DNA from 3 places in the Brevibacillus ginsengisoli genome. Region 2 is predicted to be linked to each of the others. Evidence: riboswitches for the same ligand, from Rfam matches in the RefSeq annotation. Region 2 holds a riboswitch; each other region holds the start of a gene.
The links. Region 2 has a riboswitch for cobalamin ahead of cobO (cob(I)yrinic acid a,c-diamide adenosyltransferase). Riboswitches for the same ligand answer to the same signal wherever they lie in the genome.

Region 1 (4,165 bases), on a different contig from region 2:
CGGTGGGAGAAAATAATTGTTCATCCGGATTTTGAAAGACCAGACCAATGCTTTTTCTCAACTGTTGCAAGCTTTTTTTCGAGTATTCGACGGGTTTCCCCTTGAAGTATACAGTGCCAGATGTTGGCTTGAGAATGCCGTTAAGATGCATGAATAAGGTGGATTTACCCGCGCCGTTGTTGCCAAGAACAGCAATCTTCCTTCCTTTGGCGAGCGAGAGGGTAACTCCCTTCAAGGCGTTGGTATGATCCCCATAGTAATAGGTGATATTTTGTGTGGAAATAATCGGATCCATCATGGGAATCCTCCTTACCTTACATATAGAAAGATTAAGAGAAACAATAATCCAAAAATCATGAACCAGTTTCTGACGGAGAAAACATAGCCGATCTCCCCAGCCGTAAAATCGCCGTATCCCCCGCGTGACTCGATGGCTTCATGCATTTTTGTCGCTTTTTGCATACTTTTCATAAAGAGTGAAAAGCTTAATCCTCCCAAGGAATGGATTCCCTGACGAAAAGTCGAATAGCCAAGTCGGGAAGCTTGCGATTGATAAATAATCCGTGATGTGTCGAACAGAATAAACACAAAGCGATAAGAAAAAGCGATAATTTCCAGAAGCACAGGTGATACATGCAGTCTCTTCAAAAGATAAAGAATGTCAGCCAAGGGTGTGGTTAAGATGAGCAGGAACAGACAGCTGACACTGCTTGTAGCCACGAAAAAAAGCTGGTATGCCGCTTTCAGACTTGCGGGGAGCGTATAAATCGTAAGACCTGCAAACTGCCAGCTTCCAATCGCCCCGTCCACAGGTGAAGCTTGGGTAGTTACCTGAAAAATGACGGTGACAAGACCCGTCAGGATGAAAGCCAGCGGCAGACATAAGAGTTTCAGATAAAACCTCCAGGGGATTTTAGCCAACAGGATGATAATGCTTGCGATCAGAAAAACCATAATACTAATGGAAGCTTCCCGGGCGAACATGGAAATGATGAGCATCGACAGGGAGAGCAGAGCTTTCTCCAGCGGATGAATCGACCGCAGCCGATTGGTATAGGAATATTTATCGATTAGAAACATATTTCTTGTGCTCCTCGGCGTCCATCTTTAAGAGCTTTTTGGTTCTGGACACTCCGATAAAATAGCCTAGGGCTCCAGCACCAATCGCTGCTTGCAGAGCGAACAGCAGACTTTCCACTTCACTGCCTGGAGGCGTCCAAATATTCTTGACCCATGGTTGGTAACCAGGCGCCAGGGACTGAATGACTTCTGTGGCTTGTCCATCCGTTCCCGAGAATTCTGAATGCGATTGAAACATGAACGGTATGACGATCAGACAGACAACGGCAACGAGTAGAATCCAGTTCTTATTCATGTTTGGTTTTCACTCCGATCGGTAATTTCAAGAGCGATAATTCCTGCAGGTTGTATTTCAATAGAAGGTTAATGACCACCACGGTGAGCAAGCCTTCACTGGCGGCAAGCGGCACCTGGGTGATCATGAAAATGCCAGCAAACTTGGCGAAAGAAGCCAGAACACCACCCGTTTCAGCCGGAAAGGCAAGGGCCAATTGAAACGAGGTAACCAGATAGGTGGTGATATTTCCGAGAAAAGCAGCCAGAAAGATCGAGACACGATAGGAGATTCCAAGTTTTTTGGCTAGGCAAAGGATGGCATAAGCGATCATCGGTCCGGCAACAGCCATAGAAAAAGCATTGGCCCCAAGCGTAGTGAGACCGCCATGGGCGAGAAGCAAGGCCTGAAATAAAAGGACGATAAATCCGACAAGGCTCATGGTTAAAGGTCCAAACAAGGCTGTACCCAGTCCGGTTCCGGTAGCATGAGAGCTGCTTCCGGTAACGGAGGGAAGCTTCAGCGCTGACAGAACAAAGGTAAATGCGGCAGAGAGACCCAGCAGCATTTTGGTTTCCGGTGCTTCTTCGACACGCTTGCGGACGGCCCTAACACCTAAAATGAGAAACGGAATATACACAGCCCACCACACGATCACCCACTTGAGCGGCAAAAACCCTTCGGATATATGCATGGCATAGGCGGTTTCATAAGAATTGATCCAGAAGTATCCGGTTAGCGCGAAAACTGTCAAAGCTGTAAGTGATTCTTGCCATTTGCGTTTCATCGCGTTCAGCTCCTAAAAAGATTGATTTCCATAAGCAAAAAGGCATTCTAAACCGTTGGGGGGTTAGAATGCCTAGCGTTAAAAGCCAATTGGACTTAAAGCACAATGACACAACCTATAATCCCGTAGGTTTGGTGCTGGATAAACAGGCAGGTATCCTGACTCATAGTCATCGTTCCCTGCGTCTTCCCATCTCCATTGACAGTGACATATGCAGGGAGCTCTCTATTTACAGTGGCGGGAACCGTGCCGGAATTAAACCGGCTTCCCTATTATGTTGATGTCTACATCAACACCTGTTTACGCTCTATGTAATTTTTCTTTGCGCCCTCAGTATAGCCCTTGCCGAGGGGTATGTCCATTGCATAAAGTGTGAATATTATTAGGTGATTGGTGCGATTCACAAAAGTTTCAATATTCGATAGTTAAAATGTTTTATGGATCAACATTTTTGATACAAGTAAAGAAATTCAATATTTGTCCACTTGTTTCTCAGGGATTTCTGAGGTTAACTGAGAGCAACGGCAAGAGATTGCCTGGAAAATGAATGGAAAAAGTGAATATGAGAATTGTTGAAAGTGCTCAGGTCGCTGAGTTAAAAGGGAAATCGGTTAAAAGCCGATGCAGCCCCCGCTACTGTAATTGCTGACGAAATCGTACTGACCCACTGGGAAACCGGGAAGGGACGAGAGTAGGGTGAAGCATGAGCCAGGAAACCTGCTTTTAACTTCTTATCTAGTTCTTCGGAGGGAAGAATGGGTAGTATACCATCCAATTTATTTGGATTTCCTATGCTCGAACAAATCCTTAGCCCCTTTGAAGGCTAGGGATTTTTTTATTCGTTACCAGTAAATGTCAAGAGGCGAAAAATTATTGGAGGGTGGCGTTGTTGATGGGCGGCAAGTTGCTCGTAATTGGATGTGGACCGGGAAGCATTAAGCATTTGACGGAAAGGGCGAGGGAAGCGATACAGGAAAGCGACTGCATCATTGGCTATAAAACCTACGTCGCGCTGATCGAGGAGCTGATTACTACCCAGGAAGTGGTCAGCAATGGCATGTCCGAAGAGGTCACGAGGGTGCAGGAGGCAGTCAGGCTTGCCCGACTCGGAAAAAAAGTAGCGGTTATCTCCAGTGGTGATGCCGGTGTATACGGAATGGCCGGACTTACTTACGAGATATTGATCGAACAGGGTTGGTCAGGGGATGAGGATGAAGACGTGCAAGTGGAGATCATTCCCGGTGTTTCTGCCATCCAATCAAGTGCGTCGCTCTTGGGAGCACCATTGATGCACGACGCTTGCACGATCAGTTTAAGTGATCACCTGACACCCTGGGAAGTGATCTCCAGACGGTTGGAAGCGGCGGCATATGCTGATTTTGTGATTGCCCTGTACAATCCGAAAAGTGGACGCAGAACCGCACAGATTGAAGAGGCGCAGAAAATTCTGCTGCGTACCAAATCGCCGGACACGCCGGTTGGCCTGGTGAAAAACGCCTATCGGGAGCAGCAGGACATCACGATAACCACCCTGGGCGATATGCTCAACCATGAGATTGGGATGTTAACCACTGTGATTATCGGTAATTCTTCCACCTTTGTGAGCGCGAATAAACTGATCACGCCAAGAGGCTATCAAAATAAATACTCGCTTGTGGAAAGCGAACAACGATTAAAAAAACATGAACGATTGCGGCATGAAAACGAGCCATGGGCCCTTCACCAAGGGAAAGCGGGTAATGCTAGCGACCCGACCTATACTATCGCGCTCGAAGCCTTGCAAAAAGCGGAGGATTATCAAACGAAGAGAAAGCTTGACGGGGAGGAATAAGAGTGAAAGCGCTGTTAATGGTTGCCCATGGTAGCCGAGACCCGGAAGGAAATGAGCGGGTTCTACAGTTTATCGAGTATCTGAAGCCATCGTTAGATCCCGACTTGCTGGTAGAGACGTGCTTTTTGGAGTTCGTAACGCCTGACATCCAGATGGGCATCGACGCGTGTGTACGGCAAGGAGCCGAGCAGAT
Region 2 (4,165 bases):
CGAAGTCTTTTCTTTAGTATCACAGAACTATTACGGTTTTCTCATCAACTTCTTATAAAACCTTTCGGAGTCTCTCAGATTTCATCTCTATCATGTTGCTTGTGAGGAACAAACAACCGAACTACACAGCGAGGAGATGAAAGAATATGAACAAGAACTTGTGGAAGGTAAAGTCCGCTATGGCGGCTATCATGTGTTCAACATTATTAATAGGTGGTCAAGCTTATGCGGCAACAACTAGCTCCGCGGCTACTGCTCCTATTCAATCAACCAGCGGTGTAGGCGCACAAGTCATCCAAGCCGGAGAAAAATATCTCGGAACCCCGTACCAATATGCTTCATCACGTGCGGATAAGAGTACAATGGACTGTTCTGAGTTTACGTATTGGGCCTTCTTAGAAGGAGCAGGAGTTAATATTGGAAAAGGTGGCGCTCGCTCTCAAGCGGCAAAAGGCACCTATGTTTCACGCGATAATTTGCAAGTAGGGGACCTTGTGTTCTTCTCTACCCCAGCTACGATGAAGTATCCAGCTAACTCGATTAAACGTATTGGACATGTTGGAATCTATGCCGGAAATAATGTCGTTCTCCATACTTTTGGGAAGGGTGGAGTAAGATTTAGCAACATGGGTAGCGGCTGGTGGAGTGACCACTTCGTGACTGCTAGACGCGTATTGAATGGATAGAGAATGAGCTACAGACGAGTGATCGGTCAGACGATCACTCGTTTTTGGTTTGGACGCCAAGGTCAAGAAGTGTGGTAGTATGATAGGGTAATCGAGTTGAAGCAGCGATAAGTATAAGAAGTGGATTCACATAGAGGAGGAGACGAATCGATGGATCGACCACAATTAATCCTCGATGTTGGCGGGGTACTGCTTACCAATCTTTCTCCATTCTGGGAGGAGCTTGCGATACATGCCAATGTTCCATATGAGCAACTACGATCAAGATACAAGCAAGAGATGAGTAAGGCATTATGGTCGGGCAGCGTCACGGAAAAGGAATTCTGGATTTGGCTTTGCCGCCATTTTCCTTCCATTGATCGTGAACACGCGCGCTCTTTATTGCACAAACAGCTGAAACCTTTACCAGCCATGGAACGTCTGCCAGACTGGAGTGAACGATCAGACATTCACATTCTAAGCAACCACCGGATCGAATGGATTACTCCAGCATTAAAGCCAATAGCAAAGTATGTGAAAAGTTTCACGGTATCCAGTGAGGTTGGATACTTCAAGCCGCATTCTGCTATCTATGCGCAAGCACAAAAACGACTAAATGGTCGTCATTTCGTCTTATTCGTTGATGATCAGAAGATGAATTTGCGGCAAGCCGCTCAGCTCGGGTGGAAAACTCTGATGGCTGATGAGGCGGGGAAGTGGATCGAAGACGTAACGAGGATGCTTAAGGAACAATAGCAACGTGTGAAAAGATAAATCTGGTCCAAAATGACTAAATGATCAATTCTGCTTGAATCCTTACCATTCTCTGTTATTATTAAGACAAGGTTTATTACACCACAACTCTATATCCAACGCAATCGGGTCCTCACTTCTAAAGGGTGAGGTTAAAAGGGAAGATTGGTGCAAAACCAACGCGGTCCCGCCACTGTATAAGGGGAGTTTGTCTTCACTGCATTCTGCCATCCACTGTCAGTTCTTGACGGGAAGGAGAAGTCAAACAAAGATCCTTGAGCCAGGAGACCTGCCTGTTTGTTAACGACTAGATTTCCTTCGGGTCAAAGGAAAGGGTCAGCGGTAACCGAACAATTGTACTGCTAACGCTTTGTTTCCGACTGGGGGACAAAGCGTTTTTTTATTCGATGAAATTTTCAAGAGGACTCGTTTAAGAAAAGGAGTGAGACGATGGTACGCAACCAACCGGGCTTGTGCCTTGTGTATACGGGTGATGGAAAAGGAAAAACCACAGCTTCCTTGGGATTGGTCTTGCGGGCGGTTGGGCAAGGGCTGCGGGTGTTAATGATCCAGTTCATTAAATCGCCGGAACGATCCTATGGTGAGAAAAACACTCTGGAACGACTCGGTGTTGAAATGATCCAGACTGGCGTAGGGTTTACCTGGACAAAAACACCGCAGGAGCATCGGGATGCGCTCCAACAAGCGTGGAAGCTTACGCGTGAAAAGGTGTCCAGCGGTGAATACGACGTGATCATTCTGGACGAGTTGAATAACGCGCTGGCTATTGAACGATTTCCGATAAGTGACGTGCTTCCGCTTGACGATGTGGTGGAGATGATTCGCACACGCCCCAAAAATCTGCATCTGGTGATAACAGGTCGCAGCGCACATCCAGCAGTGATTGAGTTAGCGGATCTGGTAACGGAGATGAAACCAATTAAGCATTATTACGATGAAGGCATTCCTGCCGTTCGGGGGATTGAATTCTGATGAGCCCAGCGTGCTTTTAGGCAGGAAGGGGGATGTGAAGCATGACGCAGCCTTTTCGAGACTTACAAACATCCTTTCAGCAAGAGATTTGGCCAGAGCTTGTTTGCAGTTACAAGGGCGATCATCTGTTGCTTTACAGTAAACAGCCGCTTCTCACGGTAAGCAGCGCTCTCTGGCGTGGAGGAACAGAGTACGCTACCCACTTCATCAATGGCAGTGTTCCACTGGATTATCACTGTGAAGCTCCTGAAGAAATGATGAGCCGCCAAATCATCAAGTGGGGCTATCCAGTGGAGAGCTCGGTTGGCTTGTTAACTGCGGCGAAGCTGACACATGCAGCATTTTTTGCTGAAATAGGGGATCAGTTTCGCATCTTGACTTGTGCGACAGCGGGAACAGGGAACAGTGCTCGCGCAGGTCAAATGAGACCAACATTTCCGGCTTATCAGATGGGAACGATTAATATTTTTGTGATGATTGACGGGAACTTGACACCCTCCGCCATGCTGAATGGATTGATGACGGCAACGGAAGCCAAATGCGCGGCTTTACAAGAGTTGCAGATTGCGGACCGCTATGGAGGGATTGCTACAGGGACAACCAGTGATGCGATCGTCTTGGCGGCTAGTCAAAGTGAACTCTATTCAGGGCAGCACGCTTTTGCGGGAACCGCGACAACACTAGGCAATGCGATTGGTCGGCTCGTTTATCAATCCGTTTATGAAGCCGTATCAACTCAAAATGAGGGAATGTATGAACAAAGGATGGATGGCTGGTGAACAGACGAGATGACCAGATGATTCGCGTAATCCTCATGAGGCACGGAGAGACCGATTGGAACAAAGAGAAGCGAGTACAAGGAACGCAGGATATCCCTCTGAATGATCTGGGAAGAGTCCAGGTAAGGGAAACGGCACAAAAATTCATTGATGCAGCTCCCTATTCCATCTCGCAAATTATTACGAGTCCGCTGAGGAGGGCAAAGGAATCAGCCTTGATTTGCCAGGAGCTTTTGCACGTCCCGTTGATCGAGGGTGCTGATTGGCGAGAGCGGTCATTTGGGAGCTTGGAAGGAATGACAGTCCACGAGATTCAACAGCTGTACCAGATCGACGACTTCGAAGAAATCCTTCATAGCTTTCAGATTGAGCGTCAACAAACGAACATCCAACAAAGGAGCGAGCTTAGCCGCCCTCCATTCGAATCCATCGATGAAATCAGTCTTCGCATTACCAGAGGACTGCAACGGATTCTAGAGACATCCAATCAAACGAATCTGGATGGACACATTCTGATCGTAACCCATGGCAGCATCATCAAGCGTCTGTCGAGAATGTTCGGCCAGGATGCAGGAATTCTACATAATGCCGGATTCGTCGAGTTATGGATAAATAAACGAGAGATTCAACTTTTGACAACTTCATAAAACACGGAATTAGGTGCTGAAAGAATCGAATGATTCCACAGCTTAAAAGGGAAGTCCGGTGCAAATCCGGCGCGGTCCCGCCACTGTGATGGGAGCTTGCTGATGACGCAAGCAATATTGGAACGATAGAGCCACTGGGGTAAATCCCTGGGAAGGTGTTCTGATGGATCCCATAAGCCAGGAGACCTGCCTACGTCCATAACACATGACAACCTACGAGGATATAGGGGGGTGTTAGAACGTTTGCGCAATTCTTCCATACGCTTAGACGGGAAGTTTGGGGCAATTCTAACCACACTGAATCGGTTGGAATTGCCCTTTTTTTATT
Region 3 (4,165 bases), on a different contig from region 2:
CGTTTCGATCTGCTCGACAATTGGCATGACGCTGGATGTGGAGTTCTGGATGTACGAGATACTCTGCGTTGGAGCAATCGCCAGACGGTACGCATGATAGAGTCCGTGCTGTTGCACGTCGTTTTGAAGCGTAGCCCAATCCTCAGGTGATGGTATGTCAATTCCCTCAAACAACATCTTCACTTTTTCTGTTTGTGGTCTGTAGTCATTGGTTACGTATTTGGTAAAATACGTCCCTTTGGCATATTCGGAACGATCAAAATCAGTAAAAGTTTCCTTACGATCAGCCGCAATCCGCATGCTCTTCTCGATTGAATAGTAGTTCATCATCATAAAGAAGGTTCTCGCAAAATCCTTGGCTTCTTCACTTTCATACGCGATCCGATTTTTCGCCAGATAGCCGTTGAGGTTCATCGCGCCAAGTCCGACCGAATGCAATTCCTTGTTGGCCTTTCTCACACCGGGAGCATTCTCGATGGTTGTCATGTCGCTTACAGAAGTTAACGCTTCAATACCTTCATGAACAGACTCCTTGATCTTCTTCTGCTCCATCACATTGGTAATGTTAAGGGAGGCCAGATTGCAGCTGATATCTCGGCGGATGACATCCTCTTCGCCATAGTTATTGATGGTTGACGTCTCTTGCAGCTGAAAGATTTCGGTGCAAAGATTGGACATTTTGATAGAGCCAATCTCTTTTAACGCATGGGCTTCGTTGGCATTGGTCTTGTTCATGATGTAAGGATAGCCAGACTCCAATTGAACCATGGCAATCTTGGTCATGATGTCACGCGCGTTCCCTGCGGCTTTCTTCTTCACTCGGTCATTGGCCAGCAGTTCGTCATACATCTGATCCAAATCTATATCATCGAGATGAACGCCATATTCACGGAACACCGTGTATGGGGCAAACAGATGAATCGTCTTGTTCTCACGCGCCAGCTCATAGAACTTGTTGGGAACGATCAGACCAATGGACAAGGTTTTGATCCGGATTTTCTCATCGGCGTTAATCTTCTTGCAATCCAGGAACTCGTGAAGATCCCAGCCAAAAATATTGTAATACGCTGCTCCCGAGCCCTTCCGTTGTCCCATCTGGTCCGCGTAGGAGAAGGCATCCTCTAAGAGCTTCATTACAGGCATGATCCCCTTGGCTGCTCCTTCCACACCCTTGATCGGTTCTCCACGTCCACGCAGCTTGGAGAGATTCACCGCGACACCTCCCCCGATTTTGGAGAGCTGCATGCAGGTACTAATAATGTAATTGATCGAGTTGAGAGAGTCGTCCATTTCAAGCAGGAAACAGGAGACCATCTCACCTCGGCGGGACTTCCCGGCATTCAAGAAGGTTGGGGTAGCGGGTTGGAGTCTTTGTTCCATCATCGAGATCGTGAGGCGTTTGGCTTTCTCAAAATCTCCCTCACCCAGTGTCAGCGCAACGATGGCTACACGATCTTGGTAGTGTTCCAAGTAGGTCAATTTATCATCTGATTTGAGGGCATAGTCGGTATAGAATTTGGACGCTGCCATGTACGAAGCAAACTCGAACGGAACGGAGTAAGCTTGTCCGTAGATTTCGTTCACCTGTTCGGCTGTGTAATTCTCATATACGTTCTCGTAAAAGTGATTCTCTATCATATACGCCATTCGCTCTTCCACACTAGCGAAGGTCATCGTTTTACGCTCTACTTCCTCCATAAACACACGGACGGCTTCCTTGTCTTTCTCCAGTTGAAAAAAACCGTCGCTTCCTCGCTGCATCAGTTGGTTGTTTAATTCAATGTGACGCAATGGCTTGCACCTCTTTCACAAAATACTCCACATCTTGGTTCGTTCCAGACAATTCAAACTTGGAGATAACTGGTATGTGGTACTGATTGGCTATGGTTTCCGCGCTTTTCGCGAAATTATCTCCCCAGTTCCGATTCCCGCTGGCAGAGACTCCTCGAAGCATTCTCGCATTCCGCTTTAAAAAACGTTGCGAACTGTCTGGCACCTGTCCGAAACCCGTCGTGTAGGTAACGAGGATGAAGGGCTCGTCCACTATCAGTTCTGAATTGATTGGTACACTTCTCATATTCAGTTTGGACATGAACCGTTTTACATTTCCGGTTTTGGAATCATACGCGATTAGCATGTGCGCCAAGCCTCCCTTAGCCATCCATTCTCTCTATTAAAAACAAAAAGCCCATTCGACGATCAACAGAAGGTCGAATGCGCGATAGCATACAGCTCGAAGACTATCTCATCCAAGTGAGTAAGCCGCACAAACACTTTCCTATCTCCCGTAGGTAACTTTGTGTCAACAAACAGGCAGGTCTCCTGGCTCAAGGGTTAAAACTCCACTCCGCTCCGCCTTCCCAATCCTTTAGATCAGTGGCATACTGGCTCGGAACATCCCTTTTACAGTGGCGGGACCGCGCCGGATTTGCACCGTGCTTCCCTATTAAGTCTACTCCAATGCTATTTAGAGTCAGACACCCATTCGTTCAATATGTAGTTAACATTTCAAACTTTACATCAATATATGGTATGAGTCAAGATGTCAAAAGCAAACAAAAAGGCCGTTGAGCTGAAAAAGCTTGCTTAGGACAGCCTTCATCTCAACAACCTTATTCAATTCCTATCCCTACACTTGCTGTTACGCTTGGCTATGTGTCCTAACCTTGCACAGATTCTACGAGCTGGGAGGTACAGTGACCACAACGAGTCGCCTTCAGTGGAATGCTGGAGAAGCAGTAAGGGCAATCTTTTGTTGTTGCCGGTTTGCTTTCTTCTTTTCTTTTAAAACGATTGATCTGTTTGATGAACAGAAAGATCGCAAACGAGACAATCAGAAAATCAAGGACTGTATTGAGAAACACGCCATAGTTTAGAGTAGCTGCTCCTGCTTTTTTCGCTTCTGCGAGAGTCGTATAGCTACCTCCTGATAAAGTAATAAACAGATTGGTGAAATCTACACGTCCCAAAAGCAGCCCAATTAATGGCATGATCATATCATTTACCAGCGAAGATACGATCTTTCCAAAAGCTCCACCTATCACAACACCGACCGCTAGATCAATCACATTCCCTTTTATCGCGAACTCTTTAAATTCTTTAAACATGGCAGAATCACCTCTATGTTGAAATTGTCAGTACGAAAAAAAGTTCCGTTTCGTTCTCTTCTTTCGAATTATAGAGACAATTGCCGTTATAATCAAGAATTGCAACTTCTTTGCCTGTTTCCATAATCTTGTCATTTCGCAAAAAAACGGTTATTTAGGCTCGCTTGTTGCGTCTTCGGAAGTAATTCAAACTGATGATCGTGTACAACCCCAACGTGGCAACCGTACCCCAGATTGGTGTGGTATACACCACTCCGATAAATATAGATACAATCGATAAAATGGCGACCCAGGTGGTATACGGGAAGCATTTGACGTAGTATCCGGTTAATTGTGTATTGTGTTTGCGGCTATTCAAATGAGCCAAACAGATGAAGAACCAAATGATGAGTATCGTATACCCAAGTGAAGCCATGAGATATTCGAATGTATCGCTTCCCGCAAAGAACGAGATCAAAACGCCAATGTAGATAGCAATCGTACTGGCCAAAATCGAGTTCACCGGTACGTGTCTTCTGGAGAGTGTAGCGAATCCGCGCCAAGCTCGTCCATCAAGCGCTTGTGTGTAGAGCATGCGTGAAGCGGCGTACATTCCTGTATTCATTGCAGACAACACAGCAGTCAGCATAACCGCGTTCATGAAATGGCCCACAAATGGAATCCCCATCAACTCAAAAACCGTTACGAACGGACTTTCTTTCGCCGCATTGACCTCATTCCACGGGATCAAACTGACGATCACTAAAAATGGAAGCACATAAAATGATAAGATCCGGACAAACGTGCCACGAACCGCCTTCGGAATAACCTTCTCGGGATTTTGTGCTTCCGCCAACGTGACGCCAATCATCTCGGTTCCACCATAGGAAAAGACCACCACTAGCATTGCTTGGACTATTCCGAAAATTCCATTCGGCAAAAATCCGCCATGGGCCGTCAAGTTCGTAAATCCAATCGCGGGATGACCTCCCATTGGAACTAGCAACACAACCAATCCAAACAGGATGAACAACAGAATAACCGCAATCTTGATAGAAGCAAACCAATACTCTGTCTCG

Region 1: it holds a riboswitch for cobalamin, as region 2 does, so the genes downstream of both, ACQCN2_RS07705 (energy-coupling factor ABC transporter permease) here and cobO (cob(I)yrinic acid a,c-diamide adenosyltransferase) in region 2, are expected to answer to the same signal.
Region 3: it holds a riboswitch for cobalamin, as region 2 does, so the genes downstream of both, nrdI (class Ib ribonucleoside-diphosphate reductase assembly flavoprotein NrdI) here and cobO (cob(I)yrinic acid a,c-diamide adenosyltransferase) in region 2, are expected to answer to the same signal.

The regions. Positions count from the first base shown of each region.
Region 1 covers NZ_JBNJQR010000003.1:119,376-123,540, forward strand. The annotation lists gene ACQCN2_RS07690 (energy-coupling factor ABC transporter ATP-binding protein) at 1-298, opposite strand, end outside; gene cbiQ (cobalt ECF transporter T component CbiQ) at 310-1,080, opposite strand; gene ACQCN2_RS07700 (energy-coupling factor ABC transporter substrate-binding protein) at 1,064-1,375, opposite strand; gene ACQCN2_RS07705 (energy-coupling factor ABC transporter permease) at 1,368-2,141, opposite strand; cobalamin riboswitch at 2,273-2,456, opposite strand; cobalamin riboswitch at 2,701-2,880, shown strand; partial or broken gene cobJ (precorrin-3B C(17)-methyltransferase) at 3,034-3,951, shown strand; gene ACQCN2_RS07715 (sirohydrochlorin chelatase) at 3,975-4,165, shown strand, end outside.
Region 2 covers NZ_JBNJQR010000002.1:553,365-557,529, reverse strand. The annotation lists gene ACQCN2_RS06190 (C40 family peptidase) at 147-686, shown strand; gene ACQCN2_RS06185 (HAD family hydrolase) at 837-1,421, shown strand; cobalamin riboswitch at 1,529-1,729, shown strand; gene cobO (cob(I)yrinic acid a,c-diamide adenosyltransferase) at 1,869-2,411, shown strand; gene ACQCN2_RS06175 (adenosylcobinamide amidohydrolase) at 2,453-3,190, shown strand; gene ACQCN2_RS06170 (histidine phosphatase family protein) at 3,187-3,837, shown strand; cobalamin riboswitch at 3,832-4,045, shown strand.
Region 3 covers NZ_JBNJQR010000001.1:611,763-615,927, reverse strand. The annotation lists gene nrdE (class 1b ribonucleoside-diphosphate reductase subunit alpha) at 1-1,791, opposite strand, end outside; gene nrdI (class Ib ribonucleoside-diphosphate reductase assembly flavoprotein NrdI) at 1,778-2,137, opposite strand; cobalamin riboswitch at 2,296-2,500, opposite strand; gene mscL (large conductance mechanosensitive channel protein MscL) at 2,661-3,107, opposite strand; gene ACQCN2_RS02995 (amino acid permease) at 3,262-4,165, opposite strand, start outside.